Regions from separate parts of the Streptacidiphilus rugosus AM-16 genome, predicted to be linked through region 1. Evidence: riboswitches for the same ligand, from Rfam matches in the RefSeq annotation. Region 1 holds a riboswitch; each other region holds the start of a gene.

Region 1 (7,367 bases):
GCTTCTGCTGACCGTAGCGCTGCACCACCGTGCGGCAGGCGAACCAGGCCTCCTGGTAGGCCTGCTGCAGGCTGGTCCCGGCGCCCGTGCCGGCGAAGGCGGCGTCGGCGGGCAGCGCCGCCAGCAGGTCGGGCCCGGCGGCGCCGGCCCTGGCCACCGCCGCGGCGAGCTCGGGGGTGATCTCGCGCGGGGTGCGGCCGGTGCCGAGGAATCCGGTCCAGTCGGCGACGCCCTCGGAGAGCCAGCGCGGGGTCCACCGCTCGGTCTGGGTCCTGGTCGCGACGTGTGTGGTCTCGTGGGTGGTGACCACCTGGCGGCCGAGCGCGTTCAGGCCGTCCCAGGCCGCGGGGTTGATCGTGATCCGTTCGGTGCGGCCGCGGTCCGCCGCGCCGAGCTCGCCGGTGGTCACCGCGGCGAGGCCGGTGAAGCCGGCCGGGTCCGCGCCGAGCAGGGCGCCGAACTGGGCCGTACTCCGCGGCGCGAGCAGCACCGTGCGTTGTCCCCAGCCACTCCCCCAGACGGCGCTGACAGCGGGCACCGCCTGGTCCGCCTGCGCGCCGATCGCGGCGAGCACCGCCTGCTCGCGCAGTCCGAGCACGATGCTGTAGCGGCCGAGCACGACGCCCACCGGGCCCAGGTCCCACAGCTGCACGTCGCCGCCGGGGTGGTCGCCGTCCGAGGCGAGCAGCCACTCGCCGTCGGCCTGGCGCTCGAAGGTGAGGTACTGGGTCGCCGTCACCGGCTGCGCGTCGAATCCGGTGAACCGGTAGCCGAGCTCCGCCCGCACCGCGACCCGCTCGCCGCCGCCGATCGCGGCGGGCAGCGGATAGGCGTCGACGGAGACGACGCGCCAGGTCCACTGGGCCAGCGGCACCCGGGCGAGGTTCGCCACCAACTGGTACTGACGCCGTCTCAGCCCGGCCGCACCGGGGTCCGGCACGACGGTCGCGGCCAGCGCCGCCGCGTCGCGGGCCCGGACCGCCGCCGAGCGGCGGTCGAGGGTGCGGACGACGCCCGCCAGACGCTGTTCGCGCCGGTCGTCCCCCGCGTCCGCCCAGGCGCGCCAGGCGGTGGTGCCGCCCCCGCCGAGCACCGCGAGACCGGCGGCGTACCTGAGCACCCGGCGCCGGGTCGGCCCATGGCCGCCCCGGGGCTCCGTCGGTGAGGCGGGTCCGCTCTCGGGCTCGGGTCTCGGCACCGCCATCAGACGCGGACCACCGCGACGGCGGGCATGTCGCGGACGCTCTCGTAGCGGACCCGGGCACCCGGGTACGGAGCGTGGATGATCATGCCGTTCCCGGCATACATGCCGACATGGTGCATATCACCGTAGTAGATCACCAGATCCCCCGGACGGGCCTCGGACAGCGGAACACGACGCCCGGCGAAGGCCTGCTCCTGCGACGTGCGCGGCAGCGCGACCCCGCCGTGCCGCCAGGCCCAGTACATCAGACCCGAGCAGTCGAACGCGCCCGGACCGGTCGCTCCGTAGACGTACGGCATGCCCACCGCGCTGCGCGCCGCCGCGAGCGCCAGCGCGGCGCCCGCACTGGCCGGCCCCTCGCCGGGCGGCAGCGCCGCCCCGGCGGCCTGGGCGGCCAGCTGCGCGGCGGCGTCCTCCTGCTGCTGCAGCTGGTCCCGCTGACCGGCCGTCAGGGTGCCGAGCAGCGCCTGGGCCCGGCCCAGCCGGCGCTGCGCCTCCGCCTTGCCGGCCGCGATCGAGCGCCGCAGCTGCTCCAGCTCCGCGTACTGCTGCAGGGCCTCGACCCGGCCCTGCTGGAGTTCGCGTTCGACCGCGTGCAGCCGCTCCAGCTCGTCGCCGGTCCTGGAGTCCGCCTCCGCCAGTGAGGCCGCGCGACTGAGGTAGTCCCCCGGGTGGGCGCTGAACAGCAGCTGCACCACCGGGTCCATGCCGCCGCCGCGCTGGTACTCGGCGCTGGCCATCGCGCCGAGCCGGTCCGCGAGGACGTTGGCGCGCTCCTGCTCCTCGGCGAGCTCCTGCTGCAGCAGGGCGGCCTTGTGCAGCAGCGCGCGCTCCTGCTCCTGCGCGCTGTCGGCCCGCTGCCCCGCGGCCTCGGCCTGCGCGTACAGCGCGTCGACCTGCCTGCGCACGTCCTCCGGGCTGCCGGACCCCGCTCCCGGACCCGCCCCGCCGCCGGACGGACCCGGCAGCGCGTCGGCCCCGCCGGACGCCGTCAGCATCGCCGCCGTCGCCGCGGCGACGGTGATCGCCGCTCGTGACAGCACGGACGGGCCGACGGGCTTGCCTCGTCGATGGGACGCCACCTGCACGCACTCCGCTCCTCGGGGACCTGACCGACCGCAGACGCTAGCGAGTGGGACAGAAGCAGTCCAAGCTCCCAGAGGCTGAAAAATGGCATCGAATCCCGACCAAACGAACGAATCAGCAGGTCGCAGCGGGCTCCTGACCCTGCGCGAGGGCCGACTCGCCCCGAAGGGACTCACCGCAGCACACCCGTCCGAGTGAACGCGCTGCGCGAAGGAGCAGGACTCGTGAAGATCGGCGGCGGCTCCCCGGCGGATCGTCAGTTCGCGTGAGCCCGCGCGAGGGCCTGGACGGTGTCCGGCAGGAGCCGGTGCTCGACCCGCAGGACGCGTGCGGCGAGCGTTTCGGGAGTGTCGTCGGGCAGGACGGGGACCTGCTGCTGCGCGATGGCGGGGCCCTCGTCGTATTGTGCGGTGACGTGGTGGACCGTGGCGCCGGAGACGGTGTCGCCGCTCGCCAGGACCGCCTCGTGGACGCGGATGCCGTACATACCCGGTCCGCCGTGACGCGGCAGGAGCGCAGGGTGGACGTTGACGATGCGGCCCGCATAGGCGTCGAGGACCGCCGGGCCGAGCTTCTTCATGTATCCGGCGGTGACGACCAGGTCGATGCCGTGCTCCCGCAGCGCGGCGAGCATGGTCCGGTCGAGGACGTCCGAGTCCGGGTGGGTGCGGCCGGACAGGTGGAGGCAGGGGATCCCCTGTGCGCGGGCGTGGGCCAGCGCGCCCGAACCGCTGTTGTTGCTGATGACCAGGGTGACGCCGAAGGCGCTCGTGGGCCGTCGTCCGGCGGCGGTGAGGGCCCGCAGGTTGGTCCCGGTGTGCGAGGCGAGGACGGCGACGTCGAAGGACATACGACCGATCATGCCCCCGGACGCACGAGAAGGCCCCTGGTCGGCGGAGAGTCCGCCGGCCAGGGGCCTCAAGGGCTCGCGTGGCTCAGATGTGGCGCATCGCGTAGATCGAGCCGATGTAGCTCAGCTGCTCGTACTTGACGACGGTGCCGGTGTGCGGGGCGTGCAGCACCATGCCGTTGCCGGCGTAGATGCCGACGTGCGAGTTGCCGTTGAAGAAGATCAGGTCGCCCACCTGCAGGTCGGACACCGAGGCGACCGGGGTGCCGTAGTTGATCTGGTCGTAGGTGCTGCGACCGATCGAGTAGCCGGCCTGCGCGTAGGACCACTGCACCAGACCGGAGCAGTCGAACGAGGTCGGACCGGTCGCGCCCCAGACGTAGGGCATGCCCAGACGGGTCTGCGCGGCGGCGAAGGCGGCGGCCTCGATGCTGCTGCCGGGCTTGGCGCTGCCGAGGTTGGGACGGCTGGTGGAGCCGGTGTCACGGCTCGCGGCGCCGCTGCCCGTGCTCTTGGCGAGGGCGGCCTTCTGCGCGGCGGTCATCGAGTCGAGCAGCGCCTGCGTCTGCGCGATCTTCTTCTGGACCTCGGCCTTGTTGGCGGCCAGCTGCTGGTTGGTGGCCTGGATCTGCTGGAGCGTCTGCTCGGCCTGGGCCTTCTCCGCGTCCAGCTTGCCCTGCTCGGCCTGCAGCGACTTGATCTCGCTCGCCTGGTTGTCGGTGATCTGACCGAGCGAGGAGGCCTGGGCCAGGTACTCGTCGGGCGTCGACGAGAGCAGGAGCTGCACCGTCGAGTCGACGGCGCCGGAGGCGTACTGCTGGCTGGCGACCTCACCGAGGGCGTCGAGCCTGCTGTTGACCGTCGACTGGGAGCGAGCGATCTGGTCCTGCAGGGTGTTGACCGCGGCCTGCTGGGTCTTCAGCTTGGCCTGGGCGGCATCGAACTTCTGGATCGCCTGGTCCGACTCGGTGTTCAGCTGCTGGAGCTGGGCCTGGAGCTGGGCCGTCGTCGGCTTCGGCGCGGCCTGCGCGCTCTGGGCGGACACCGCGACGGCGGTGGCGGCGGCGGCGGTCAGCACGGAGATGCGCGCCCGACTGGGAGACTTGGGACGACGATGGGACGCCACGAAGGCGAGCTCCTTCTTCCTACGTCCGCCTACCGGGTGAGCTGACGGGTTCGGGCCAGGAAGGCAGCCCTACGACGCTTCACCGGACCGGGATCTCACCGGTCCGTCCAGGCGTCGATTCACCCCGGGGGGAAATGGTTCCCCGGCTCCGACTCGACGGCTTCCCCAGTACGGACTCCCCGCCCTCAGGCGGTCGGCCCTGCCGCGTCGTCGAACTCGACGGAAACCTCCGCTGCCGCCCGGATTGGGCGAACGACTGCGCGGCGGTTCGGGGACCGACCCTAGTAACCCAACCGTGATCGGTTCAAATCCTTGTCAGTAAAAACTCTCATCACTTTCGACGCCCCATCAGATCAGGGACGCTGCGTAGTCACATCATGACCAGATGCCGACGACATGGGGGTCAAATCGGTCATTCGCGCCCCACCAGTCACACGCGTGTGAGCTGACTCACAGAGGCGTCGTCGCGTCAGATCCGACGGATCGCCACAATGCCGCCGAAGTAGGACATCGGCTGGACCGACACGTCGTAGCCGTACTCCGGGGCGTTCAGCAGCATGTTGTTGCCGGCGTAGAGGCCGACGTGGTTGCCGTGCTCCATCACGATGATGTCGCCGGGCTTGGCGTCGGCCAGGCTCGGCACCGCGGTGCCGACCGACTCGTCCGCCTGGGAGGAGTGCGGCAGCGAGACGCCCGCCTGGGCGTAGGCCCACATCACCAGGCCCGAGCAGTCGAAGCCGGCCGGGGTGGAACCGCCCCAGAGGTAGGGCGACTTGCCGATGCGGCTCATGGCCGCCTCCATCGCCGTGTGCGCGGCCGCGGAGATGCCGGTCAGGTCGATGGTGCCGTTGTAGCTGCCGCCGGAGGGCGTCGAACCGTAGCCGCCACCCACGGTGGCGCGCTGGGACGGGGTGAGCGCGTCGAGGACCGACTGCGCGTGCTTGAGCTTGGCGAGCGCCGCGGACTTCTGCGAGCTCATCTGCTGCAGCAGCGTCTGCTCCTGCGCCAGCTCCGCCGCCGCCTGCGCCTTCTCCCGATTGAGGGTGGCCTCCTGGGCGACCAGCTGCTCCAGTGCCCCGGTCTGGTTGGCGGTGAGCTCGCTCTGCGAGGCGGCCTTCTGCAGGAAGGTCGACGGGTCGCTGGAGAGCATCAGCTGGAGCGTCGGGTCCACCTCGCCGGTGGAGTACTGCGCGTTGGCGATCTGCCCGAGGTTGGCCAGCTCGCCGTTCATCTGCGCCTGCTGCCGGGCTATCTCGTCCTGCAGGATCGCCACCCGCGCCTGCAGGGCCTGCTGCTGGCTGTGCGCGGTGTTGTACTGCTCGGTGATGTCCGAGGCCGCCTTGCGGTCGGCGTCGACCTGGGTCTTGGCATCCTTGGTCGAGATCGTCGGGGCCGCCTGCGCGGCCGTCTGCGCCGATATGGCCACGACGGTCGCCGCTGCCGCGGTCAGCACGGAGACACGGGCACGGCTGACCTGGCGAGGACGGCGGTGAGAAGCCACGACGAATGCAATCCCTTCACACACGGAAACGCCCGCATGCACGAAGAGAGAACACGAGTACGGACGTTGAGTGGAGAGAATAGTGAGGTTCGGGCCTCGTTGTCTCCCCCGGTACCCCGCTCTCTTAACAAAGCCTCAAGATCGCGGCCCGGCACCGGGCTCGAACCCTACACGCACCGGACTCAGGTGCGGACCAGGCGGCGGAGAAGCATCGTGGACGGAACGGGCCTTGCGCCCGATTTGCGTACTCCGTCCGCGACTTCGCGGTCCGTGGAGACCACCACGACGGGCCGGCCCTCGGGCTCGGCTCGGACCAGGCGACGGATCAGCTCGTCCGCCGTCTCCCCGGTCCGGCTGAACAGCACCCTGACCCCGCGCGGCGGCGGCGCCATCGGGATCGGGCCGTCCAGGTCCTGGCCGTCGAAGACGCAGGTCACCTCGGCGCCGGTCTGCACCGCCACCAGGCCGAGCCCGCGCAGCAGTTGCTGACGCTGGCGGTCCAGCGGCATGTCCGGCCAGCCGGTCTTGGTCACGTTGTAGCCGTCCACCAGCAGGTGCACCTGCGGCAGTTGGAGCAGCTGCTCGAGCAGCGCCGGGTCGTCGCCCTCGATCGCGCGGCGGGCGACGTCGTGCGGGGACGCGGCCACCGGCGAGACCGCCTCGACCGAGTCGGCCGGACGACCGCTGAGCGGCGCGAGGCCGAGCTCGCGCTGGAGCCCCTGCGCGCCCTGCACGACCGTGTCCAGCAGGAGCCGCAGCCGCATCTCCTCGGCGGAACGGCCCTCCCGCGCGGCCCGCTTGGAGGCCTCCAGCGCGGCCTCCAACTCGGCGACACGGTGCTTGAGTCGGCGCACCTCGCTGTCCTGCGCGCCGCGCTCGGTCGCGCCGGTCGCCCGCAGCGCGTCGAGCTCCGCGTTGGCCTTCCTGGTCGCCGCCTCGGCCCGCTTGGTGTCGGCGGCCAGCGAACGCAGCTGGCGACGGAGGCTGTCGCCCTCCTTCTTCGCGCTCTCCAGCTCGACCTTGGCCCGCTCCGCGTCCGCCCGCACGACCGCGCGCAGTTCGGCCAGCTCGCTCTGGAGCTTCTCGGCCAGTCGGGCCGACTCGGCGGCGTGCCCCTCGTGCTCGGCGCGCTCCACCTCCTCGCCGACCTCGCCGACGATCCTGGCCCAGCCCGCGGTGCGCAGCAGGTACGCGGCGGCGGCGACGTCCTGCGGATCGGCGGCGGCGGGAACGGCCCCCGCCTCCAGCGCGGCCACCAGGTCCGGCTGGCCCTGACGCACCCGCTCGGCGATCCGGGCTCGGAAGGCGGGCTCGGTCTCCAGCGCGGCGGCGATGGCGGTCGCCCCGCGCTTGACCCTGGCCTCACGGGTGAACTTGACGTACGGCCGGAGCCTGACCGGCAGTTCGGCCGGGGTCAGGCCGCTGAGGCCGTCGGCGGCGATGCCGACGACGCGCTTGCGCACGCCCTCCGGCAGCGGCCGCTCCAGCGTCTCGCCGGCCGAGGCCTCGGGCGCGGCGGGGAACTCGGGCGCAGCAGGAGGCGCGGGCGGGGCGGGAGGCGCGGGCGGCTCGGGCAGGGCGGCGCCGGGCACGGCGACGT
Region 2 (7,367 bases), on a different contig from region 1:
CCGGGCCCCTGGCGCGGCGTACCCGGCGCCGTCGCCGTACGCCCATCCCTACCCGCAGCGGCCCGTCGGCTACCCGCAGCGGCCCGTGGCCTTCCCACAGCAGCCCGGGCCGTACGGGCAGCAGCCGGGGCCGTACGGGCAGCCGGGGTACCCGCAGCAGGGCTATCCGCAGGGGGGCGTGCCCCAGCAGGGGTATCCGCAGAACGGGTATCCCCAGCAGCAGCCCGGGCCGTACGGGCAGGCTCCGTACGGGTTCCCGCAGCAGCAACAGCCGTACCAGCAGCCGTACCCGCAGGCGTATCCCCAGGTCGGACCGCCGCAGGCACAGCCGGCGCCGCAACCGCAGCCCCCCTACCAGTACCCGGCCACCCGCCCGGCCGCCGCGGACTCCGAGGAAGTGCCCCCCTCCGACCAGTGACTTCGGCCGTACCGGAACCAATGCCGGGTCCTGCCGCGTTGTCCTGAATACCCGCACACCGCCGTGCGGCGACGCCGATACAGCGTCAGGAGGCAGCGCCAGTGACCGATGGCATCTATCGGATGGCCGTGACCAGCGGGCACGGTCACCAGGAGACTGTTGCCCTCGCCGAGCAGCAGCTCAGGCAGTGGCTGAAGGCGTTGCACTACGACGAGCCCGGCACCGGCAACGGCCGTCGCCTGGTCGGGCCGCAGGCCGTGCTGGACCAGGTCGCGCGCGGCAAGGCCGTGCAGGGGCGGCTGGCGCGCTGGCGGCTGCGCGAGTTCACCGTGCAGGGCATCTGGCAGACCTCGCTGACCGTGGCCTCGGCCAGGGACGGCCGCACCTGGGTCCAGCTGGACGCCGAGCAGCTGCCGGTCCGCGGTGAGGAGCCCGCGAAGGCCCCCGTCCCCGCGCTCGCGCGCGGGCTGCTGGACGTGCTGGACGCGGTCGAGGGCGAGCAGGCGGGCGCCGCCCGGGTGCACGGCCTGCCGAGCGTCATCGAGCGCCAGGACGTCGACGAGATCCTGGACGAGCTCTGCGACCCCGACCGCAGGCTCCCCATCGTGGTGGCCAGCACGCCCCTGCACGCCGACTTCGACGACTGGCTCAACGACACCGTCGACCCGCTGCTGCGCAGCTGCAGCGGCCTGGCCGTGCTCTACGCCCTCGCGCCCGGCGCGGAGCGCACCTTCAACGCGGCCCTGGAGCACCACCGGGTCTACGGCGGCGCGGTCCGCACCTACCTCCCCGGCCTGGATCCGGCGTGGGCGCCGGAGGCGGCCAGGCACCGGGTGATGTCGCGCTCCACGATCGAGGAGAACCTGCGGCGGGCCTCGGGCCTGCTGGCCTGGCTGCCGCGTCGGCTCGCCGTGCAGACGCCGCTGCCCGACCAGCTGGTCGGGCTTCCGCTGCTGCGGCCCGAGGGCCTGCCGGAGGCGGACGCGATCCTGCCGGGCGGCCTGCTGGTCGACCACGAGGAGGAAGAGGCCCACGAGCAGCGCGCCCGCGCCGAGGAGCTGCAGGAGGTCCGGCGCTGGCTCCGCGCGGCGGAGGAGCGCGAGTCGCAGCTGGCGGCGGAGTACGACGAGCAGTACAGCGAGCTGCGCGCGGCCCGCACGGAGCTGCGCTCGCTCGCGGGCCGGCCGGCCCGTCCCCAGGACGCCGAGCCGGGCACGTTCGCGGAGCTGCTGGACCGGCTGGGCGAGTTCCCGCTGCTGGAGTTCACCGGGGACGCGCGGCTGACCAAGGAGCTGGACGAGCAGACCGACCACCCCACCTGGGTCCGGATGACGTGGGACGCGCTGCTCGCCCTCTCCGACTACGCGGAGGCGGCCAAGGCGGGCACGTCGGGCGGCGACTTCCGCAGTTGGTGCGAGAACACGCCCCCCGACTGCCACCCCTTCCCGCCGCGCAAGGTCATCCGCGGCGAGTCCCGCACGGTGAGCACGAACGCGAAGTGGAAGCGGGAACGGCTTCTTCCCGTCCCGACGGCGGTGGACCCTTCGGGTCGGGTCTTCATGGGCGCGCATCTGCGGATAGGCGGCGGCGGAACGGCGCCTCGACTGCACTATCACGACGACTGTTCGGGTACGGGCCGGGTCTATATCGGATATGTCGGCCTGCATCTTCACAACACGCGCACAAATTGAGTGACGGAGGTTCAGTTCCATGGCCCGGATTCCCTCTTCGGTGACAGCCGCCTCGGGTCTGGTGGGCGGCTTCGCTGTCGCACGGGCGACGAAGCGGAGGGAGCTCGGCGGGGTGGCGCTGGCCGCGGCAGGCGGCGTGGCGGCCCTGCAGTGGCGCGGCGCGGCGGGGCCCAGGACGGCGGCCGCGCTGGGCGGCCTCTACGTGGCCGCGTTCGCGGGCTCCCACCCCCTGGCGAAGAAGATCGGCGCCTGGCCCTCGGTCCTCACCGTGGCCACGGGCGTCGCCCTCGCGTCCTGGAGCCTGGCGGACCGCAAGGCGTAGCCCCTCCCGGCCAAGGGCCGTTGCACCACCAAGGGCGCGAGGAACTGCGCGCCTCCGGCACGCGGGCGGGAGACCTCAGAACAAAGGGTTGGCCGCACTACCTCAGGGGCGCGGGGAACTGCGCGGCTCTGCCGCGCGGGCGCGACACCTCACATCACAGGGTCAGTTGCACTGTCCAGGGGCGCGAGGCTCTGCTTGATCAACTGCGTGGCTCAGAGCTCGACGCCGTGGGCGGTGAGCCACTCCGTGGGGTCGACCGGGTCGCCGCCGGAGGGGCGGACCTCGAGGTGGAGGTGGGGGCCGGTGGAGTTGCCCGTGGAGCCGACGCGGCCGATCGGCTGGCCGCCGGTCACCGAGCCCGCGCCGACCGCGATGGCGGAGAGGTGGCAGTACCAGATCTCCGTGCCGTCCGGCAGCGTCTCGATGACGCGGTAGCCGTAGGAGCCCGCCCAGCCGGCCGAGGTGACGACGCCCGCGCCCACGGCGCGGACCGGCGTGCCCGCCGGGGCCGGGAAGTCCAGGCCGGTGTGCAGGTGGGACCAGTAGGAGCCGGACTGCCCGTACGCGGTCGTGCTGACGCCGGGGACCGGAAGGGTGAGGGTCTCCGTCGTACGGACCCGCTCGACCGCCGCGGCCTTCGCCGAGGCCGCCGTCGCGGCCTCCCTGCGGGCCGTGGTCTCGGCGTCGGCGCGCTGCTGCGTCGCCTGCGCGCGGATGCGGTCGGCCAGCGCCGTGCCCGCGTCGGCGGCCGGCGCCGCCGTGGCGTGCTCGTCGAGGAGGAGGGAGCCGGAAGGGCCGGTGTGCTCGGGACGGTCGGCCGCGAGGGCCGGGCCGGCGAGGCCGATCACGCTGCTCGCGCCGACAGCCATGGCCGCCAGGCCCAGCGCCGCGCCACGCTGCCGCGGCAGGGCGCTCGTCGCCTGCTGCGCCGTCGAGGGCTCGGCGACGGTCTCGACCGGGTATGACGCCATAACTGGCGTGCTCCTTTCCGTCCCTTCGCCGACCGGGTTAGCTGACGGGTTCGGAGAGGGAGGTCTCCTACGGCCGCGAGGCCGATGCACCCCAGGTACCTGGGTCCCCGGTTCCATGTGGATTAGGCGATCCGCACGACGTCGTCCGACGGTCGAACGACTGTAGCCGCGCGTACTGTTATGGAAAGTTAATACTAAAGCCGTCTGAATCCAAGTGGTTCCTTAGGGGCAGTTGGGACGGCCGTGGACCCCGCTGAACCTTCGTCACCGAACGGTGCGTTCCTGACCAGCGCACCGACCGAGGAAGCCAGCACCTTCTGCAGCAGGCTGTAGGCCAGGATCGGCAGCAGGACGGCCGGGTTCCCCGGCAGCCGCGTGGCCGCGACGACCGCTCCGGCGCTGCTGTTGTTCATCCCGGAGGCGTAGGTGAGCGCGATCGCGTCCGCGCGCGGGACGCCGAGCCTGCCGGCCAGCACCCACCCGCTGAGGAAGGAGCCGCCGCACATGGCCGCCGCCGCGACGACGACCAGGACCAGGTAGTCGGGGTCGGGTCGCTCCACCACCTGCCGCAGCGCGCCGCAGGCGTTGGTGTAGCTGAGCAGCACCACCACGGCGAGGCCGGCGGCCCTGACCAGCGGCAGCACCGGCCCGAGCCGCGCGCCCAGCAGACGCCCCGTCAGCAGGCCCGCCGCGCACGGCAGCACGACCGCCAGCACCGCGAAGGCGCTGCACGCGTGCTCGGCGACGGCGTGCAGGTCCGCCGCGTAGGGCCCGGAGGCCAGGAACCCGCCCAGATGCAGCCCGAGCGGGATGGTGAGCGGGCTCAGCAGGGTGCTGCCGACGACCAGGCCGAGGGTCAGCGTGGCATTGCCCTCGCTCCCCTGGGCGAAGACGGTGGCTCCGGCGGCGACGGGCATGGCGCCGACCAGGGCGAGGCCGACGAGCAGGCTCTGCGCCTCGTGGACGTTGTGCCAGCCGTCGGCCGCGAGGGCGCCGACGCCGAGCAGGAGCGTCGGCAGCAGGGCGTTGGAGGCGATGCCGACCAGCAGCGCCCGGGGATGCCGCAGCAGCGCGGGCAGGGCCTCGGACCTGGCGGTCAGGCCGGCGTTGAAGACCATCAGGGCGAGGAGTCCCGCCTGGAGCGGAAAGGCGGCCCCGTCGAACCGCGCGAGCGTCACCCCGCGCAGGGCCTGTCCCGGCCCGGGCCGGGCCGCGGCGAGAACGTAGGCGAGCAGCATGATCCAGAGCAGCCGCCGTTGGACGGCGGCGGCCAGGGTCCCGAGAAGCTTCATCGGACACCGCCCGTCGTGCATGCATCGTGTACGGATGGCGGCATCACATCAGGTACGAACCCGGAACACCTCACCGAAATGGGCAGATTCATGACTTCGAGTGGAATCGGTCATGATCGGGAAGCGGGGTACAGCCAGTCCACGAGTCGGTTGGTGAGGGCGTCGACGGAGAGCGAGCGGGCGTTGGCGAAGCTGCCGTCCTGCGTCGTGGCCCTGACCCGGCCGTCGGGGTCCAGCACGACCAGCGCGGGGATGCCGCTGCGCTTCAGGTCGATCCAGCGCGCGGCCAGCGCGCTGTTGCGGTCGAAGTGGCCGACGTCGACGGTGACCAGGTGGTAGTTCCTCGCCAGCACCAGCCACGCCCCTGGCGTGGCCGAACGCTGGGCGAGCACCTGGCAGTCGGCGCACCAGTCGGCGCCGAACTCGACCAGCACCGGCCGCCCGTCCTTCCGCGAGGCCGCCTGCGCGGCGGCGACCGCGGCGGGCGCGTCCGCGTGCGGGTCGTAGCCGGTGGGCACGGGCCCGGCGGAGACGCTGGGCACGGCGACGAACGGCTGCGAGTAGCGCGGCGCGAGCCCGCCGGCCCGCCCGTTCACCTGGACGCAGGCGGCGAGCGTCAGCAGCGGCAGCAGCCCCACCAGCAGGGCTCGTAGTGATCGCACGTGACCCAGTGCAACATCGCCCCGCGAGGTCGCCGGCCCCGACGCGCCGAACAGGTGGTGGCAACACCTCAGGGGCGCGAGGCTCTGCCGATCTCCGGCTCCGCCGGGTGGGCGCGACAAACCCCCAGCCTTCGGCCGGGAGGTGTCCCCTCCGACGAGCGGATGGTCCTCGACATGCCGGGCCGTCCGCGCCGGGTGGATGCTCGCGCCCGCAGTCGATCAAGCAGAGCCTCGCGCCCCTGATCGTGCGACTAGTTCATGGAGAGGTAGGCCAGGCTGCCCAGGCCCGCGACGAAGCAGTAGACGGCGAACGGCGTCAGCGTCCTGGTCTCGAAGTACTTCGTCAGGAAGCGGACCGCGACGTAGCCCGCCACGAACGCCGCGACGCCGCCGGCCAGGATCTGGCCGTGGATGCCGTGGCCCTGCGCGCCCGCCAGGGAGGGGAGCTTGAGCAGGGCCGCGCCGCCGATCGCCGGGGTGGCCAGCAGGAAGGCGAAGCGGGCCGAGTCCTCGTGACGCAGGCCCTTGAAGATGCCCGCGCTCATGGTCACGCCGGAACGGCTGATGCCGGGGAGGAGCGCGAGGATCTGGGCCGCGCCGACGACCAGCGCGCTGCCCCAGCCGAGCTTCACGATGCGGCGGTCGGAGAGCACGTCCGGGTGCAGGTCCTCGTCACCGGGCAGGGGCTGGGGGTCGGTGGCGCGGCGACGGCCGGTGCCGCCGCGCTTGAGGCGCTCGGCGACGAAGAGGACGATCCCGTTGAGGGTCAGGAAGATCGCCGCGGGGATCGGCTTGCCCAGGTGCTCGCGGAACAGCTTGTCGAACGCGATGCCCGCGACGCCGACCGGGATCGTGGCGACGATCAGCAGCCAGGCCAGCTTCTGGTTGGCGGTCTCGATCCGCCGCTCGCGCACGGAGCTGAAGAGACCCTGCAGCACCCGCGCCCAGTCCCGCCAGAAGTAGACGACCAGCGCGACGGCCGTCGCCAGGTGCAGCGCGACCAGGACGCTCAGGTAGGGAGACTCGGCCGCGGAGACGTTGAGGTCGTTCTTGTAGGGGGCGCCCAGCAGCGCCGGCAGCAGGATGCTGTGGCCCAGGCTGGAGACCGGGAACAGCTCGGTGACGCCCTGGAGCAGGCCGACGCCGATCGCTTCGGGATAGGTGAGCACGGACGACATCGACGACCTTGGGCTGCTGGGAGGGACGGGGCCAGCCCGAAAGTACTACAAACGTGTAGACGCCTACAGGCGATGTGACGGCTGTTCATACAGCGGTCGCGTGAAGTTCACCAGCCATCCCCCGCCCGTCCTCCCCACGGCAGGAAGAGCCTCGGGGAAGCGCCGAAGGGGCGCCGAAGCGCCCCTTCGGTTCAGGGAGTTCACGCCGCCGCGGTCAGCTCCGCCCGGAGCGGGACCGAGCCCGCCACGACCCTGGAGGGCGCCGGCACGACGTTGTCCGCCGCCGCCGGCAGGACGCGGCGCAGGCGCCACGCGGCCACCGTGACCGCCACGCAGCACAGGGCGAGCGCGAGCAGGTACAGCGTCGACAGGCCGGCGCCGACCAGCAGCACGCCCACCGCCGGGCCGAGCGCGATGGCGATCTGCTTCACCAGGGCGAACGCCGCGTTGTAGGTGCCGAGCAGCCGGGCCGGGGCCAGGTCGGCGACGACCGGGCCGAGCGTCGGCGCCAGCAGCGCCTCGCCCACGCCGAACAGGACGTACGTCGTCATCATCGAGCCGACCGCCATGGCGGAGCCGCCGTGGAAGAGGCCCGCGACGCCCGCGAAGATCCACGCCGCCAGCCAGACCAGGCCGGTCGCCGCGATCGCGGTGGTCCGGCGGCGACGCGAGGTCAGCCGGACGACGAACATCTGCAGCACGACGATGGCGAAGGTGTTCGCCCCGAGGCCGAAGCCCAGCGCGGACGGGGAGATCCCGACCGTGCTCGTCGCATAGGCGGCGACGCCGCTCTCGAACTGGCCGTAGCAGGCGAAGAAGATCAGCCCGGCCAG
Region 3 (7,367 bases), 1.5 Mb from region 1:
CGGCTCTGGGGCATCCTGCTGCTGGTGCTCGTCGTGGTGCTCGGCGCGGTGCAGCTGTTCCGTCCGCTGCCGTCGCCCAAGCTCGCGATGACCGCCGCGACGAACTTCGCCTTCGACGGCGGGGCGCCGCAGCTCGACTGGCCGGTCAAGGGCCAGGCGGCGGTGGAGGTTCCCGGTCTCGGCGTGATGGGTCACAGCGGCAGTGACGACCCGGTGCCGCTGGCGAGTGTCACCAAGGTCATGACGGCCTACGTCATCCTGCACGACAAGCCGCTCAAGAAGGGCGAGCAGGGCCCGTCCCTCACCGTCGACCAGCAGGCGGTGAACGACTACGTCACCGGCACCGCCGGCCAGGAGTCGGTCATGAAGGTCTCCGTCGGCGAGCAGCTGACGGAGTACCAGGCGCTGCAGATGCTGCTGATCCCGTCCGCCAACAACATCGCCCGTCTGCTGGGCCGTTGGGACGCCGGCAGCCAGGAGGCGTTCGTCCAGAAGATGCAGGCCACCGCCGTCGGGCTCGGCATGACCAAGACCACCTACACCGACCCCAGCGGGCTGACCAGCACCACCAAGAGCACCGCCAACGACCAGCTGATGCTGGAGAAGGCGGCCATGGCCGACCCGGTGTTCAGGGAGATCGTCGGCACCGCGTCCTTCACGCCGCCGGAGAACGGCCTGATCCAGAACAACAACGGGCTGCTGCTGAGGAACGGCGTCATCGGCGTGAAGACCGGCAGCAGCAGCGCCGCGCTCGGCAACCTGATGTGGGCGGCGCGGCAGAAGGCAGGCGACACCACGGAGACCCTCTACGGCGTGGTGCTGAGCCAGCCGGCGATCGGCGGGGACGGCGGCGGCTGGCTGCCCCAGGTGCTGGCCAAGAGCAAGAAACTGATCATCAGCGCCGAGGCCGCGCTGCAGTCGCACGTGATCGCCAAGAAGGGCGACGTCGTCGGCTACGTGGACGACGGGCTGGGCGGCAGGACGCCCGTCGTGGCCACCCAGGACGTCTCGGTGGCCGGTTGGGGCGGGCTCTCCGTCCAGCTGTCGCTGAAGCCGCTCGCGGGCGCGACCATCCCGCACAGCGCGCCGGCCGGGACGACGGTGGGTGAGCTGGTGGTCGGCAGCGGGGCGGGCGCGCAGACGGTCCCCGTCACGCTGCAGTCGGACCTGGGCACGCCCGGCTTCGGCGAGAAGCTCACCCGGCTGACCTGATCGGTACCTGCTCGGCCCGGGTCGACTCGCGTGCGCGGGTCGGCCCGGGCCTTTGTGTTCCTGTGAGACTGACGACGGCGGCGGAAGCATAGTCAATCGGACATATCAGATGAATGACGCCATATCAGGACGGCAATTCGGGCATTCCGCCGACCCTTGTCTGTGAATCATGAAGCGCGTCCGTGATGGACGTCTCATTGGCGTCTTGGCGACTTGAGGTTTGAAGTCGGACCTGCCTACGGTCACCGTCATTCGCACTTAAGCGGAACTGACATCTCCGGAACGCCGAGTCCTGCCACCGGTCATGTCAGCAGTCACCCGACGCAAACGAACGGCAGGAGCGGGGGACCCAGGTAAGTCGCCGCGAGCCCAGCGCTCGCGGCTTGGGGTGAAGCCGTGACACCGCACGGCCGGGCAACTCCAGCCCGAACCCGACAGCTCACCTCGCAGGCGTGGGAGAGGACCTACTTCATGCTGTCCAACAGCACGGGTCGCCACCGCGCGCCCAAACTCGCCCGCCGCACCTCCCGTCGCCTGCTCGCCACCGTCGGTCTGACCGGCGCCGGCATGGCGCTCCCGCTGGTCACCGCGACCGGCGCCCACGCCGCCACCGTCTCCACCTGGGACGCCGTCGCCCAGTGCGAGAGCTCCGGCGACTGGTCGATCAACACCGGCAACGGCTACTACGGCGGTCTGCAGTTCGACCAGTCCACCTGGGACGCCTACGGCGGCCAGCAGTACGCCTCCCGCGCCGACCTGGCCAGCAAGGACCAGCAGATCGCCACCGCCGAGAAGGTCCTGGCCAGCCAGGGCCCGGGCGCCTGGCCCGTCTGCGGCCCGCAGGCCGGTCTGTCCCAGGGCGGCGGCTCGCCGCAGCTCAACACCTCCGGCTCCTCGTCCTCGACGAGCAACTCCACCCCCTCCAGCAGCTCGGACAACGCGTCGAGCAGCGACAGCGAGAGCGCGGACTCCGGCAGCTCCGCCCCCGCCGCGAGCACCACCACGGCGGCGCGCAGCTACACCGTGCAGAGCGGTGACTGGCTGTCCACCATCGCGCAGAAGGAGCACGTCTCCGGTGGCTGGCAGCGTCTGTACGAGCTGAACCGGTCCGTCCTGACCTCGGGCCCGGACCTGATCTACCCGGGTCAGCGCCTGGTCCTCGGCGGCGGTGCCGCGGCGTCCGCCCCGGCCACCTCGTCCGACAGCTCCTCCTCCGGCGGCTCGTCGAGCTCCGCCGCCACGGCGACCAACGCCTCGGCGACGACCTCCACCGCGAGCTCCTCCGGTGTGGCCGCGGCGATCGCCTTCGCCGAGTCTCACGTGGGCGACTCCTACGTCTGGGGCGGCAACGGCCCCAACGCGTGGGACTGCTCCGGTCTGGTCCAGGCCGCCTACGCGCAGGCCGGCGTCTCGCTCCCGCGCACCAGCGAGGAGATGGCCGCGTCCACCACCCGCATCTCCATCGACCAGGTGCAGCCGGGCGACCTGCTCTTCTGGTCGAACGACGGCTCCGCCGCCGGCACCTACCACGTCGCGATCTACGTGGGCAACGGCCGCTACGTCGAGGCCGCCAACCCGAGCGCGGGCGTGAAGTGGGAGACCATCAGCAACTACACCCCCGACTTCGCGGGTCGCGTCTCCTGATGCTCTCGACGGGCTGACTGAACGGGTTCTCTCCCCCGTTGTTCACGCACCCGGAGTACCGGACAACTTGTCCTGGTACTCCGGGTGTCGTGTCAGCCAGGCCTTGATGAACGGGCAGGTCACCCGCACCTCGATGCCGCGGCTGATCCCGTCCTCGACCGCGGCGCGTGCCAGCAGCCCCCCGATGCCCATGCCCTCGTAGGCCGGGCCGACGACGGTGTGCTGGTAGACCACGCGCACGTCGTCCCTGAGGTAGGAGGCGAAGCCGACGAGATCGCCCTCGATGCGCGCCTCGAAGCGCTGTGCCTCCGGCGCGTCGGCGACCATGACCTCGGCCTCGGTCTCTCTCGTGCTCATCCTCGCGCCTCCTCGCATGCCGCCCGCGTCTGTCTGACGAGTGTCCGTCACCCGGGCGCTTTTCGTGCGAACGGACACGCGTCCTGGAGCGGCCCGCTGGTGAGGGCTGCGTCTCAATTCGGTCAGCTGCGCCAACCGGTCCGTTCGGGTGAGGGCGAGGCGTCGCCCGGGCCGTCCGTCAGCACGACCACCGTCACCACACGTCGCCGTCGCGCCAGTCGCAGGTGAGCTCGCCGGTCCGGTCCAGCGGAGCGTCTCCCTGAAGCACGAAGAGGCAGTCGTCGGCGTCCTCGGTCCTGACGATCCCGGCGGGCGTGAGCGCCGAGGTCGGGCCCTGCCAGCGTCGCCAGCCGCGGGAGGCGTAGAACTCCATGGCCTCGTCGGTCGCCGCGAGCGCGCCGAAGTCGTAGCCGCGCGCGATCACCCCCTCCAGCGCCGCCATCACCGCCGCGCCGTACCCCTGCCGCCGCAACCGCCGCTCCACGCCGACGCCCTCGACGTACCCGACCCGCCAGGCCCGCCCCCGGTGCACCATCCGCCGCTGCACCACCGACGCGTGCGCCACCACGAGCCCGCCCTCCCGCACCAGCGCGTGCATGCCGCCGAGGGAGTGCTCCCAGTCGTCCTCGGCCATGTCGTCGAAGACCCGGTACAGCAGCGCCCGCGCCTCGGCGAGATCGCGGGCGTCCAGTTCGGCGGTGTGCGCGACACGGACCTCGATCCGGTCGGCGCGGGGCTCGCGGTTCTCCTTCATGGCCTCAGCGTGCCAGTTCTGTAACGCTGCTGACGGCGTGTGCGGAGCGTCGCCCCGAGTGGACGTCAGCGGCAGGCGAGGCGCCGGGCGAGGTCCGTGTGGGCGGGGAGGGTCGTCCTGGGCCGGAAGGGCGACCAACCGCGCCGGTCCGCTGCCCGACGGGGGCCGTGGCCGGTCGGTGGGGCGGCCCCCGCCGAATGGCGGGATTGACCGTGCCGGGTCGGGATCCGTAGCGTCTGAGCCCGCGGTCGGTCGGCCTGGTCGAGGGGAGTGACCAGGCATCATGCCGGGGGGGGGACCGCTTCGTTCCGGCCGTACGAGGCCGACCATCGGTGCCCGCGCCGGTAGACCGCCGGCCCGGGCGGGCAAGGCACATGGGGGAACACATGCGGACCTCGCGGGTCCGGGCCGGCGTGGTGGCCTGCGCGGCCGCGACGGCGGTCGCGCTGACGGGGTGTGCGAGCGGCGGCGCGCCGGGGCACGGCGTCGGTGCGGGGTCCTCCGTCTCGGCGACGGCGACGGCGACCGCGCCGGGGACGGCTGCGCTGTCGGGCCCGGACATCCTGAAGCGGGCGCGGGAGGCGGGGGCCGCGGCGTCCTCGTTCACGATGACCTTCAGCTTCGACCCGAACCGGTACGGCCGCGTTCAGGCCGCGCTGTCGGGTCGCCTGTCCTGGGACCGCGGTGGGCACTGCGTCGGCGAGGTCACGCTGGCGGGCCACGGCAGCGCCGAGTTGGTCGCCTCGGGCACGACGATGTGGGTCAGGCCGGACGCTGCCTTCGCCACGGCGGAGTTCGGCCCGGCGGCAGCGGCGACGCTGAGCGGGAAGTACCTGAAGGGCCCGGTCAACGATCCCCGATTCGCCGACCTGACCGGCGATACGCCCGGCGACGACAGCAGCGATCTGTGCAGGTGGGGCGCGTTCGAGCTGTCGATCCCCGACGAGGGCGACGAGAACGCGCAGAAGCTGGGCCCGACCACCGTCGGCGGCGTCCACGTGGTCGCGGTCCAAACCGTGGGCAAGGGCAGCTACACGGCGTACATCGCGACCGAGGGCACCCCCTACGCGATCCGGTTGGGCGACCGGCCCGGACTGTCCTTCACCGACTACGGCAGGCCCGTCGCCTTCCGTGTTCCTCCCGCCGCTCAGACCTTCGACCTCAGCAGGGTGCCCCGGAGCTGACCGCCGTTCCCGGAGACACGCCGCGGCCGGCCGCCGCGCGAGGCGCTCCGCCGCCGAACCCGAACACCGAACAAGGACTGTCGATGCGTTACGTCCGGTCGGCCCGAGCCGCCGTCACCATGGGTCTTGCCCTCGCGGCGCTCGCACCCGCGACCCCCGATGTCTTCGCGCTCGCGCCCGCACCCACGCGCACGGGCCACCCGTCGGCCGGGCCGACGGCCCTGCGTGCGCCGTGGGGGGCCGGGGGCGGGGCCGGGTGGACCGGCGCCGACGCCGAAAGGTTCTGGACGCCCCAGCGCATGGCGACTGCCGTGCCGGAGAGCGTCGGGGCCACGCCGCCGCCCCCGTCGGCTCCGCTGAACCGCGCCGCCGTCCGGCCGGGAGCGCGGGCCGCGGTTCCGACCGCCCAGCACTTCGCCGGCGTCCCTTCGGTCGGCACGCTCTACTACCTGGGCAAGGACCAGGCCGCGCACAACTGCACGGCCAGCGTCGTCACCAGCCCGGGCAGGAACCTGATCCTCACCGCAGGACACTGCAGCCCGGGCCCCAACGGCCGCGCCGCCTTCGTCCCCGGCTACGACCGGAAGGCGGAGCCGTTCGGGATCTGGGCGGTCACCCGCGGCTACACGCTGCCGGGACACGGGACGACCGGGGCCGGATCCAATCTGGACTTCGCCTTCGGGGTCGTCGCGGATCTCAACGGCCGGAAACTGGAGGACGTCACCGGCGGGAACACCCTGACCCGTACCCCCGGGTACGCCAATCCCGCCGTCACCGTGATCGGTTACCCGGAGAAGAGCAAGGACCCGAAGGACCAGGCGATCCGCTGCACCGTGCCCACCTCCCGCCTGGGCGGGGCGGGCCTGACCCAGCTGCGGATCGACTGCCGCGGCTTCTGGGACGGGGTCTCCGGCGGACCCTGGATGATCAACTTCAACGGGGCGACGGGCGACATCATCGGCAACGTCGGCGGACTCAACGGCGGAGGCCTGGCCAACCCGAACGACCCGCGGTACCAGGAGATCTCCTACAGCCCGGTCTACGACGACCAGATCTTCAGCCTGTACCAGCAGGCCACCGCCGACACCGGCCCTACCCCGCCGCCTCCGGCCTACTCGATGGGCGACCGCGCCGTCTGGCAGCACGCCAGGCGGGTGGTGGCCGGGGACTTCACCGGCCACGGCCGCGCCGAGGACATGATCACGGTCTGGTCCGACGGCGAGGTCACCCTCTACCGCGGCGACGGCAAGGCCCACTTCACCGGCGAGACGCGGCTCCTCGCCCCGAACTCGACCTGGACCCACGTCGTCTCCGTCACCGCCGGGGCGTTCACCTCAGGCAGCGCCGCCTCCGATCTGGTGGTGCGCTGGTCGGACGGCGAACTCACGCTCTACACCCACGTCGACTCGGCCGGCATCGGCGGGGAGATCCAACTCGCGGCACCCCACTCCCAATGGACCCATGCGGTGGCCGTCGCAGTCGCCGGCCACGCCCTCGTCGTCACCTGGGACGACGGTCACGTCAGCGAGTTCCCGCGGCTCGCGGCCCACTCCCTGGCGGGCGAGATCCAGCTGATCGCCGCCGGCCCGGTCTGGGCCGACATCCGCACCGTCGCCGGCGGCGACCTCGGCGGCGACCAGGGCCTCGACCTCGTCGTCCGCCGGTCCGACGGAGAACTCGGCCTCTACCCGGACGTCGACACCGCCGGCACCCACACCGAGATACCGCTCGCCCCGGCCGGCCCCACCTGGCAGACGCTGACCGACGCCACGGTCGGCGACGACACCGGCAACGGCCGCCCCGACGACCTGCTCACCGTCTGGGCCGACGGGCACGTCACCCTGTACGCCGACACGGGCCCCAAGGGCCTCGGCACCGTGATCACGCTGGTGAGCTGAGCGCGGGATGAAAATGCAGGTCAGGCGACAGGCCGGTGCTCGTCGCCCATTCCCTCCTGGACTAAGGTCCGCGACCGGGGCAACTGATCCGCTAGTCTGTCCTTGTTCGGGACCAGCGCGTCCGGAGCCGTCCCGGCCTGGCCGGGGAGGCCCAGCGCGCAGGTGCTGAGCAGGGGAAACGGACTCCTTCGTCCAACCCGCTGCCTCATTAGCTCAGGGGATAGAGCACGGCTCTCCTAAAGCCGGTGTCGCAGGTTCGAATCCTGCATGGGGCACAGCAGTGACCAGGCCTTTTGAGGCCTAAAGGCCCAGCTCAGA
Region 4 (7,367 bases), 4.7 Mb from region 1:
GCGGCACGATCCCGCTGCGGCTGGTCACCGCGTAGGCGGAACTCCCGCACGTCGCACCGATGAGTTCCGAGGTCCCGATCCGTCCGATCAGTAGCATCGATGCCAATCGGAGGTATGAGGCGTGCGAAAGATCGTTGTCTACACCCTGCTCTCCCTCGACGGGGTCGCCGAGAGCCCGGACGAGTTCTTCGCGGACTGGGACGGCGCGATGGACGCCAACCTCGCCGCTGTGATCGAGACCCAGGACGCGGTGGTTCTCGGCCGTCGCAGCTACGACGAGTGGGCCCGGTTCTGGCCGGAGAGCAAGATCGAGCCGTTCGCGACGTTCATCAACGGGGTCACGAAGTACGTCGCCACGTCGACGCCCCTCGACGGGGGCTGGGACCACGCGACGGCGATCGACGGGGACCTGGTCGGCTTCGTCCGTGAGCTGAAGCAGCAGCCGGGCGGCGACATCGGCGTCCACGCGAGCATCACGGTGGCACAGGCCCTGCTCGCGGCCGACGTCGTCGACGAACTCCGGCTCGTCACGGCACCGCGGATCGCCGCCCGCGGCCGCCGCCTCCTCGACGGCCTGCCGCCGATCCGCCTCGAGGTGATCCACAGCGAGACGTCCCCGACCGGCTACCTGCTCGTCGACTACCGCGTCGTCCACTAGGGCGTCTTCGCCGAGCCCGCCCGCCAGGCCCGCCCGCCAGGCCCGCCCGCCAGGCCCGGCCTCCCCGGCGGGGCCGCACCCACGGCCCTCCGTACCGCGGAGGCGTCTCCGGGTCCCCGGGTCCTGCCCGGGGACCCGGAGGGGTTACGCGCCGAGGGTGGGGAGTTGGGTGACGGCCTTGCGCATGCCGGCGAGCCAGGCCTCGCGGTCGGCGACGCGGCCCTGTTCGTAGCTCGCGACCTCCTCGTGGGGGAGGATCAGGAACTGCTCCGCGGCCAGGCCGCGGACGACCGAGTCCGCGACGTCCTCCGGCTCCAGCATGGGGCCGAAGGCCGTCAGGACCGCGCGAACGTCCTCCTGCGCCGTCATGCCCGTGCGCACGCCCTGCGGGCACAGCGCGCTGACGCGGATGCCCTGCTCGCCGTAGGCGACCGAGAGCCACTCCGCGAAGGCCACCGCCGCGTGCTTCGTCGCCGTGTACGCCGCGTCGCCCGGCATCTGCAGCAGGCCCGCCGCGGACGCGGTGTTCAGCAGATAGCCGCGGCCACGCCGCAGCATGCCGGGCAGCACGGCCCGCGCCGCGTAGACGTGGGCCATCACGTTGACGTCCCAGTTGGCCTGCCACAGCTCGTTCGGCGCGCCGATGCCCGCGCCGCTGCCGATTCCGGCGTTGCTGCAGAACAGGTCCACCGGACCCAGATGCTTCTCCGCCGTGTCGACCAGCGCCTTGACGTCGCTCTCGCGCGCGACGTCGCTCGCCACGCCGACCGTGTGGCAGCCCGCCCGGTCCAGCTCCTGCGCCAGATCCTCGACCCTCGACCCGTCGAGGTCGGCCAGCAGCAGCCCGCGTGCGCCCTCCGCGGCGAAACGCCGCGCCATCGCCGCGCCGATCCCACCGGCCGCGCCCGTGATGACGACGACGGCACCCTTCAGCTCCATGCCCGCACCCCTGTCTCCGCTCGGCAGCCCGGACCCCCGCACGGCCCGATCGCTGCGGGCGATCGTAAGCTCACTGCCGGTGGGTACGACAGTGTGTCTCTCCCCACCTTTACGAACGGTTAACGTCGTGGAGTGCAATCGTCGATCCCGCCTCAGCTGTTCTCCTTCGATTTCGCAGCGGATCCCTACCCCGCGTACGCCTGGCTGCGCGAGCACGCGCCCGTGCGGTGGACCACACTGCCGAGCGGCGTGGACGCCTGGCTGGTCACGCGATACACGGACGCCCGGCAGGCCCTGGCCGACGCGCGGCTGAGCAAGAACCCGGCCCGTCACAGCACGCAGGCGCACCGCAGCGGACGTGTCGGCATCCCGGGGGAGCGGAGCGCCGACCTGATGACGCACCTGCTCAACATCGACCCGCCGGACCACACCCGACTGCGGCGTCTGGTGGCCAAGGCGTTCACACCGCGTCGCGTCGCCGCGTTCGAGCCGCGGGTGCGCGAGATCACGGACCGGCTGATCGACGGGTTCGCCGAGCGGGGCCACGCGGACCTGATCCACGAGTTCGCCTTCCCGCTGCCGATCTACGCGATCTGCGACCTGCTCGGCGTGCCTCCTGAGGACCAGGACGACTTCCGCGACTGGGCGGGCATGATGATCCACCACGGTCAGTCGCCGCGCGGCGGCGTCGGCCGGGCGGTGAAGAAGATGCGCGGCTACCTCGCCGAACTGATCCACCGCAAGCGCGCGGACCTCGGCGACGACCTGATCTCGGGCCTGATCCGGGCCAGTGACCACGGTGAGCACCTCACCGAGAACGAGGCCGCGGCGATGGCCTTCATCCTGCTCTTCGCCGGCTTCGAGACCACGGTCAACCTGATCGGCAACGGCATGTACGCGCTGCTGACGCACCCCGGGCAGCGCGCACTGCTGCAGGCCTCGCTCGACCGCGGGGAGACCGCGCTGCTCGAATCCGCCGTCGAGGAACTGCTGCGCTACGACGGGCCGGTGGAGATCGCGACGTGGCGCTTCGCCACCGAGCCGCTGACGCTCGGCGGGCAGCAGATCGCCGTCGGCGACCCGGTGCTGGTGGTGCTCGCGGCAGCCGACCGCGATCCCGGGCGCTTCGCCGCGCCCGACGTGCTGGATCTGGCCCGGCGGGACAACCCGCACATCGCCTTCGGGCTGGGCATCCACTACTGCATCGGCGCGCCGCTGGCCCGGATGGAGGCGCAGTACGCGATCGGTGCGCTGCTGCGCAGGCTCCCGAAGACCACGTTGGCCGCCGACCCAGCGGACTTGCGCTGGCGCGGCGGCCTCATCATGCGGGGGTTGCGGCAGTTGCCGGTCGAGTTCTGATCCCTGGCCCTACGTCACGTCACATCATGTCGAGGTCACGCCGCGTCACGTCGACGAGCCCGGAACGGTGATGCGGAGGACCAGGTGTCCGCCGAAGAACATCACCAGCCCGAGCGCCAGGATCACCCCGACCGGCGAGCGACGCTGCTCGCGCGGGCAGAGCAGGGCGATCATGGCGACGAGCATCACGCCGGTGTCGACGCCGGCGTTCTGGAGCAACAGCTCCAGCAGCCAGTCGAACAGCTTGCCTTGTACTTCCATCTGTCCACCTCCCCTGTTGCACAGATGATTTCCAGTACAGCCAACTGGGTAACCTGTAAATCTGACGGATAGACAGGTTGCGTGCTGCATAGGGGAGTAGGCTCCCCGTGAGGGGGTGGTCCAGTGGCTCCGAAAGGTGTCAGGGAGCGGCTTGTGCAGCGCATCGCGGCCGGGGAGTGGCAGGCCGGTCAGTCGCTGCCCTCCGCGCGGCAGTTGGCGGAGGAGCTGCAGGTGTCCCGGGTCACGGTGCACAAGGCCCTCACCGTGCTGGCTCGCGACGGCCTGATCGAGACCCACCCGGGCAAGCGCGCCGTGCTGACCGGCGCCCGTCCCCAGGAGCCGGGCGCACCGCCGGAGCCGGCCGCCGAGGGCGCGGTCAACGTGCTGGGACGCCACCTCGATCGGGTGCTGCGCAGCGGACGCCTCCACGTCGACGTCCTGTGCGTCACGGCCGAGTCCTTCGTCTCCGCCCTCCAGCTCCAGTTGATCGGCCTGCGAGCGCGCCGCGAGCCCCGGCTGAGCGAGTTCAGGATCCGGCTGATCGTCTGCGACTTCAGCGCCACCCCCACCTATCCGCGGGTGCTGGGCGACCCGGGCGACACCAGGCCGCTGGAGCGGCTGCGCCGCATCTCGCACGACCAGGTGACCTCGCTGCGTTCGGCGGCCCTCTCGCTGCAGACCTACCAGCTGGTCGACTCGGAGCCGGTGATCGAGGTCCGCACCGTGCCCTTTCCGCCGATGTCGAAGTTGTACGTGCTGAACGACGACGAGGTGCTGGAGGGCTGGTACGAACTCATAGAGCGCCCGGTCCACGTCGGAGGCCACCTGGTGCGGCTGGAGGACCTGACCGGCCTGAGCACCCGGCTCTTCCCGCGCCGGCGCCAGGCTCTCGCCAACCACACGGACTCCGTCTACGTGGACACCGCCCGGGCCTTCTTCGCCTCCTGGTGGGCCAGGGCCGAGCCCTACGGCGTCTCCCTCTCCAGACCCCTGCCCGACGAACCGCAGCACGACCGGCCACCGCTCGACGGGCCGGCGCACGTGAACGAACCGGAGTGACGCGATCACGCACCCTCAGCCGCCGCACGAGGCCGTCGCCGCCGTGCTGCTCGACTTCGACGGGCCGGTGTGCAACCTCTTCGCCCGCCGCCCGGCGCCCGGGGTCGCCCGCGTGCTCCTCGACGAGCTGCGCGGGCAGGGCGTGGCATGGCTCCAGGAGACCGACGACCCGCACGGGTTGCTGGCCCGACTGCCCGCACTGCTCGACGCCGCCCGAACGCCGTCGGCCGAGGCCGCCCGGCTGATCGCGCTGACGGACCGGGCCCTGGCCCGCGAGGAGCTGCTGGCGGCGGTCTCGGCCGATCCGACGCCCGGTGCGCGCGAGGGTGTGCTGGCGCTGGCGAAGGCCGGCGTCCCCCTGGCCGTGGTCAGCAACAACGCACGTCCCGCGATCGAGGAGTACCTGCTCGGTGCGGGCCTGGTGGAGGCGCTGGCCAAGCATGTCGTCGGCCGCCCCGCCGACCTGGCGCGGATGAAGCCGGACCCCTCCGGTATCCAGGAGGCGCTGCACGCTCTGGGAGTGGCCGGCGAGGCCGTCTCCCGCTGCGTGTACGTCGGCGACGCGGTCGGCGACGCTTCGGCCGCGCGCGCGGCGGGAGTGCGCTTTCTGGGCTGGGCCGGCGGGTTGTCGCGGCGGAGTGAGCGGCTGCTGGGGGTGGGCGTTCCCCAGGCGTCCCTCTTTGACGAGTGGTCACACCTGACCCACCGGTTGCTCGTATCACGGCAGGGTAACGGAGCTCACATCTGACGTCCTGGCGCAGAGGAAGCCCAGTTCACGCGGCTGACGCCGGGTCGGCGGCCCTCCGGCTCCTCGTGTCGGAGGTTGAGTTCGTATGAAAACCTGCCTAGCCTCCGTGAAGTTCGCGTCAGCGGACACCGCCTCGCGGGACGCCGAGTCCTGTCCACCGTGGGGCGGCAACGTCGACTTGACGAACGGGCAGGAGTGGGGGACCCAGGTAGGTCGCCGTTCACGCGGGAGCGCGGACGGCTCGGGGTGAAGACGCATCAGCGTCCGGGCCAGCCTCTACGGCCCGAACCCGACAGCTCACCTCGCAGGCGTCGCAGAGGGAATCCTTCATGCTCCTCTCCGGCAACGGCCGCCATCGCCGAATCCGCGTCAACAAGGCCAAGGCCATCGTCGCGACCACCGGCGTGGCCGGCGCCGCGGTGGCCCTCCCCTTCATCGGGGCGGCCAGTGCGAGCGCCGCGTCCGTCTCCACCTGGGACAAGGTCGCCCAGTGCGAGAGCGGCGGCGACTGGTCCATCAACACGGGGAACGGCTACTACGGCGGGCTCCAGTTCTCCGCCAGCACCTGGCGGGCCTACGGCGGCGGCGCCTACGCCTCCACCGCGAACCACGCGAGCAAGGGTCAGCAGATCGCCGTCGCCGAGAAGGTGTTGGACAGTCAGGGGCCGGGCGCGTGGCCGGTCTGCGGCCCGCGGGCCGGTCTGAGCGCGGGCGGTGCGCCGGCCACCGTCGACACCTCCTCCAAGTCCGGCTCCGGCCACTCGCACAGCAAGCCCGCCGCGCCGAAGAAGTCCGCCCCCAAGCACGCCAAGCCGAGGCCCGGCGCGCCGGCGCACGGCGGCTCGTCCACGGCCGGCGTCTACACGGTCGAGGCGGGCGACACCCTCTCCGGCATCGCCGCGAGCCACCACGTCGCGGGCGGCTGGCACGCGCTGTACGAGCGGAACCGGTCCACCGTCGGGAGCGACCCGGATCTGATCTTCGTCGGCGAGCGGCTCGTCCTCGTGTAGCGGACGCGGCACGCACCTTCGCGAAAGGCCCCTACCGACCGGTAGGGGCTTTCCCGCGTTTGCGCCAGATGTCCGTCAGTCAAGACAGGGCAAAGGTCCTGAGTGGTCCCGGCCCCGACACGGGCTAGGCTCTGTGCGTAACAACCCGCATCCCCCTGAGGAGACAGTTGTGCCGTCCATCGACGTCGTCGTAGCCCGGGAGATCCTCGACTCGCGAGGCAACCCCACCGTCGAGGTCGAGGTCGGCCTCGACGACGGCAGCACCGGCCGCGCTGCCGTGCCGTCCGGCGCCTCCACCGGTGCCTTCGAAGCCCTTGAGCTGCGTGACGGTGACAAGTCCCGTTACGGCGGCAAGGGCGTGGAGAAGGCCGTCCTCGCCGTCATCGAGCAGATCGGCCCGGAGCTGGTCGGCTACGACGCCACCGAGCAGCGCCTGATCGACCAGGCCATGCTCGACCTGGACGCGACCGCCGACAAGTCCTCCCTGGGCGCCAACGCGATCCTGGGCGTCTCCCTCGCCGTGGCGCACGCCGCCTCCGAGGCCAGCGACCTGCCGCTCTTCCGCTACCTGGGCGGCCCCAACGCCCACGTGCTGCCGGTCCCGATGATGAACATCCTCAACGGTGGTTCGCACGCGGACTCCAACGTGGACATCCAGGAGTTCATGATCGCGCCGATCGGCGCGGAGTCGTTCTCCGAGGCGCTGCGCTGGGGCGTCGAGGTCTACCACCAGCTCAAGGGCGTGCTGAAGGCCCGCGGTCTCTCCACCGGTCTGGGCGACGAGGGCGGCTTCGCGCCGAACCTCGACTCCAACCGCGAGGCGCTGGACCTGATCGTCGAGGCGATCAAGGGCGCCGGCTACACCCCCGGCCGCGACATCGCGCTGGCCCTGGACTGCGCCGCGTCCGAGTTCTACAAGGACGGCGCGTACCAGTTCGAGGGCAAGGCCCGCACCGCCGCCGAGATGAGCGCCTACTACGGCGAGCTCGTCGCCGCGTACCCGCTGGTCTCCATCGAGGACCCGCTGTTCGAGGACGACTGGGAGGGCTGGAAGACCATCACCGCCGAGCTCGGCGACAAGGTCCAGCTCGTCGGCGACGACCTGTTCGTCACCAACCCGGAGCGCCTGGCCCGCGGCATCAAGGAGGGCGCGGCCAACGCCCTGCTGGTGAAGGTCAACCAGATCGGCTCGCTGACCGAGACGCTGGACGCGGTCGAGCTGGCCCAGCGCAACGGCTTCCGCTGCATGATGTCGCACCGCTCCGGTGAGACCGAGGACGTCACCATCGCCGACCTCGCCGTCGCCACCAACTGCGGCCAGATCAAGACCGGC

Evidence for each region. A riboswitch is a leader RNA that binds a small molecule or an ion and turns the genes downstream of it on or off. The one in region 1 is predicted to bind cyclic di-AMP.
Region 2: another riboswitch for cyclic di-AMP. It lies ahead of BS83_RS03455 (M23 family metallopeptidase); the one in region 1 lies ahead of BS83_RS18390 (C40 family peptidase).
Region 3: another riboswitch for cyclic di-AMP. It lies ahead of BS83_RS48385 (transglycosylase family protein); the one in region 1 lies ahead of BS83_RS18390 (C40 family peptidase).
Region 4: another riboswitch for cyclic di-AMP. It lies ahead of BS83_RS39205 (LysM peptidoglycan-binding domain-containing protein); the one in region 1 lies ahead of BS83_RS18390 (C40 family peptidase).

What each region holds. Positions count from the first base shown of each region.
Region 1 covers NZ_JQMJ01000004.1:2,037,545-2,044,911, forward strand. The annotation lists gene BS83_RS18375 (hypothetical protein) at 1-1,120, opposite strand, end outside; gene BS83_RS18380 (C40 family peptidase) at 1,204-2,292, opposite strand; gene purN (phosphoribosylglycinamide formyltransferase) at 2,547-3,140, opposite strand; gene BS83_RS18390 (C40 family peptidase) at 3,226-4,266, opposite strand; cyclic di-AMP (ydaO/yuaA leader) riboswitch at 4,277-4,435, opposite strand; gene BS83_RS18395 (C40 family peptidase) at 4,736-5,767, opposite strand; gene BS83_RS18400 (NYN domain-containing protein) at 5,950-7,344, opposite strand.
Region 2 covers NZ_JQMJ01000003.1:22,591-29,957, forward strand. The annotation lists gene BS83_RS03440 (PrsW family intramembrane metalloprotease) at 1-418, shown strand, start outside; gene BS83_RS03445 (hypothetical protein) at 520-2,109, shown strand; gene BS83_RS03450 (hypothetical protein) at 2,129-2,431, shown strand; gene BS83_RS03455 (M23 family metallopeptidase) at 2,644-3,402, opposite strand; cyclic di-AMP (ydaO/yuaA leader) riboswitch at 3,414-3,541, opposite strand; gene BS83_RS03460 (bile acid:sodium symporter family protein) at 3,597-4,694, opposite strand; gene BS83_RS43520 (thioredoxin family protein) at 4,805-5,356, opposite strand; gene BS83_RS03470 (undecaprenyl-diphosphate phosphatase) at 5,608-6,534, opposite strand; gene BS83_RS03475 (MFS transporter) at 6,735-7,367, opposite strand, start outside.
Region 3 covers NZ_JQMJ01000004.1:3,587,366-3,594,732, reverse strand. The annotation lists gene BS83_RS25300 (D-alanyl-D-alanine carboxypeptidase family protein) at 1-1,212, shown strand, start outside; cyclic di-AMP (ydaO/yuaA leader) riboswitch at 1,518-1,678, shown strand; gene BS83_RS48385 (transglycosylase family protein) at 1,684-2,856, shown strand; gene BS83_RS25285 (GNAT family N-acetyltransferase) at 2,899-3,213, opposite strand; gene BS83_RS25280 (GNAT family N-acetyltransferase) at 3,407-3,967, opposite strand; gene BS83_RS25275 (hypothetical protein) at 4,354-5,151, shown strand; gene BS83_RS45690 (trypsin-like serine peptidase) at 5,235-7,049, shown strand; tRNA gene BS83_RS25265 (tRNA-Arg) at 7,252-7,324, shown strand.
Region 4 covers NZ_JQMJ01000004.1:6,701,501-6,708,867, reverse strand. The annotation lists gene BS83_RS39240 (cache domain-containing protein) at 1-35, shown strand, start outside; gene BS83_RS39235 (dihydrofolate reductase family protein) at 122-658, shown strand; gene BS83_RS39230 (SDR family oxidoreductase) at 803-1,597, opposite strand; gene BS83_RS39225 (cytochrome P450 family protein) at 1,730-2,956, shown strand; gene BS83_RS39220 (hypothetical protein) at 3,002-3,217, opposite strand; gene BS83_RS39215 (GntR family transcriptional regulator) at 3,341-4,276, shown strand; gene BS83_RS39210 (HAD family hydrolase) at 4,320-5,024, shown strand; cyclic di-AMP (ydaO/yuaA leader) riboswitch at 5,194-5,350, shown strand; gene BS83_RS39205 (LysM peptidoglycan-binding domain-containing protein) at 5,354-6,034, shown strand; gene eno (phosphopyruvate hydratase) at 6,204-7,367, shown strand, end outside.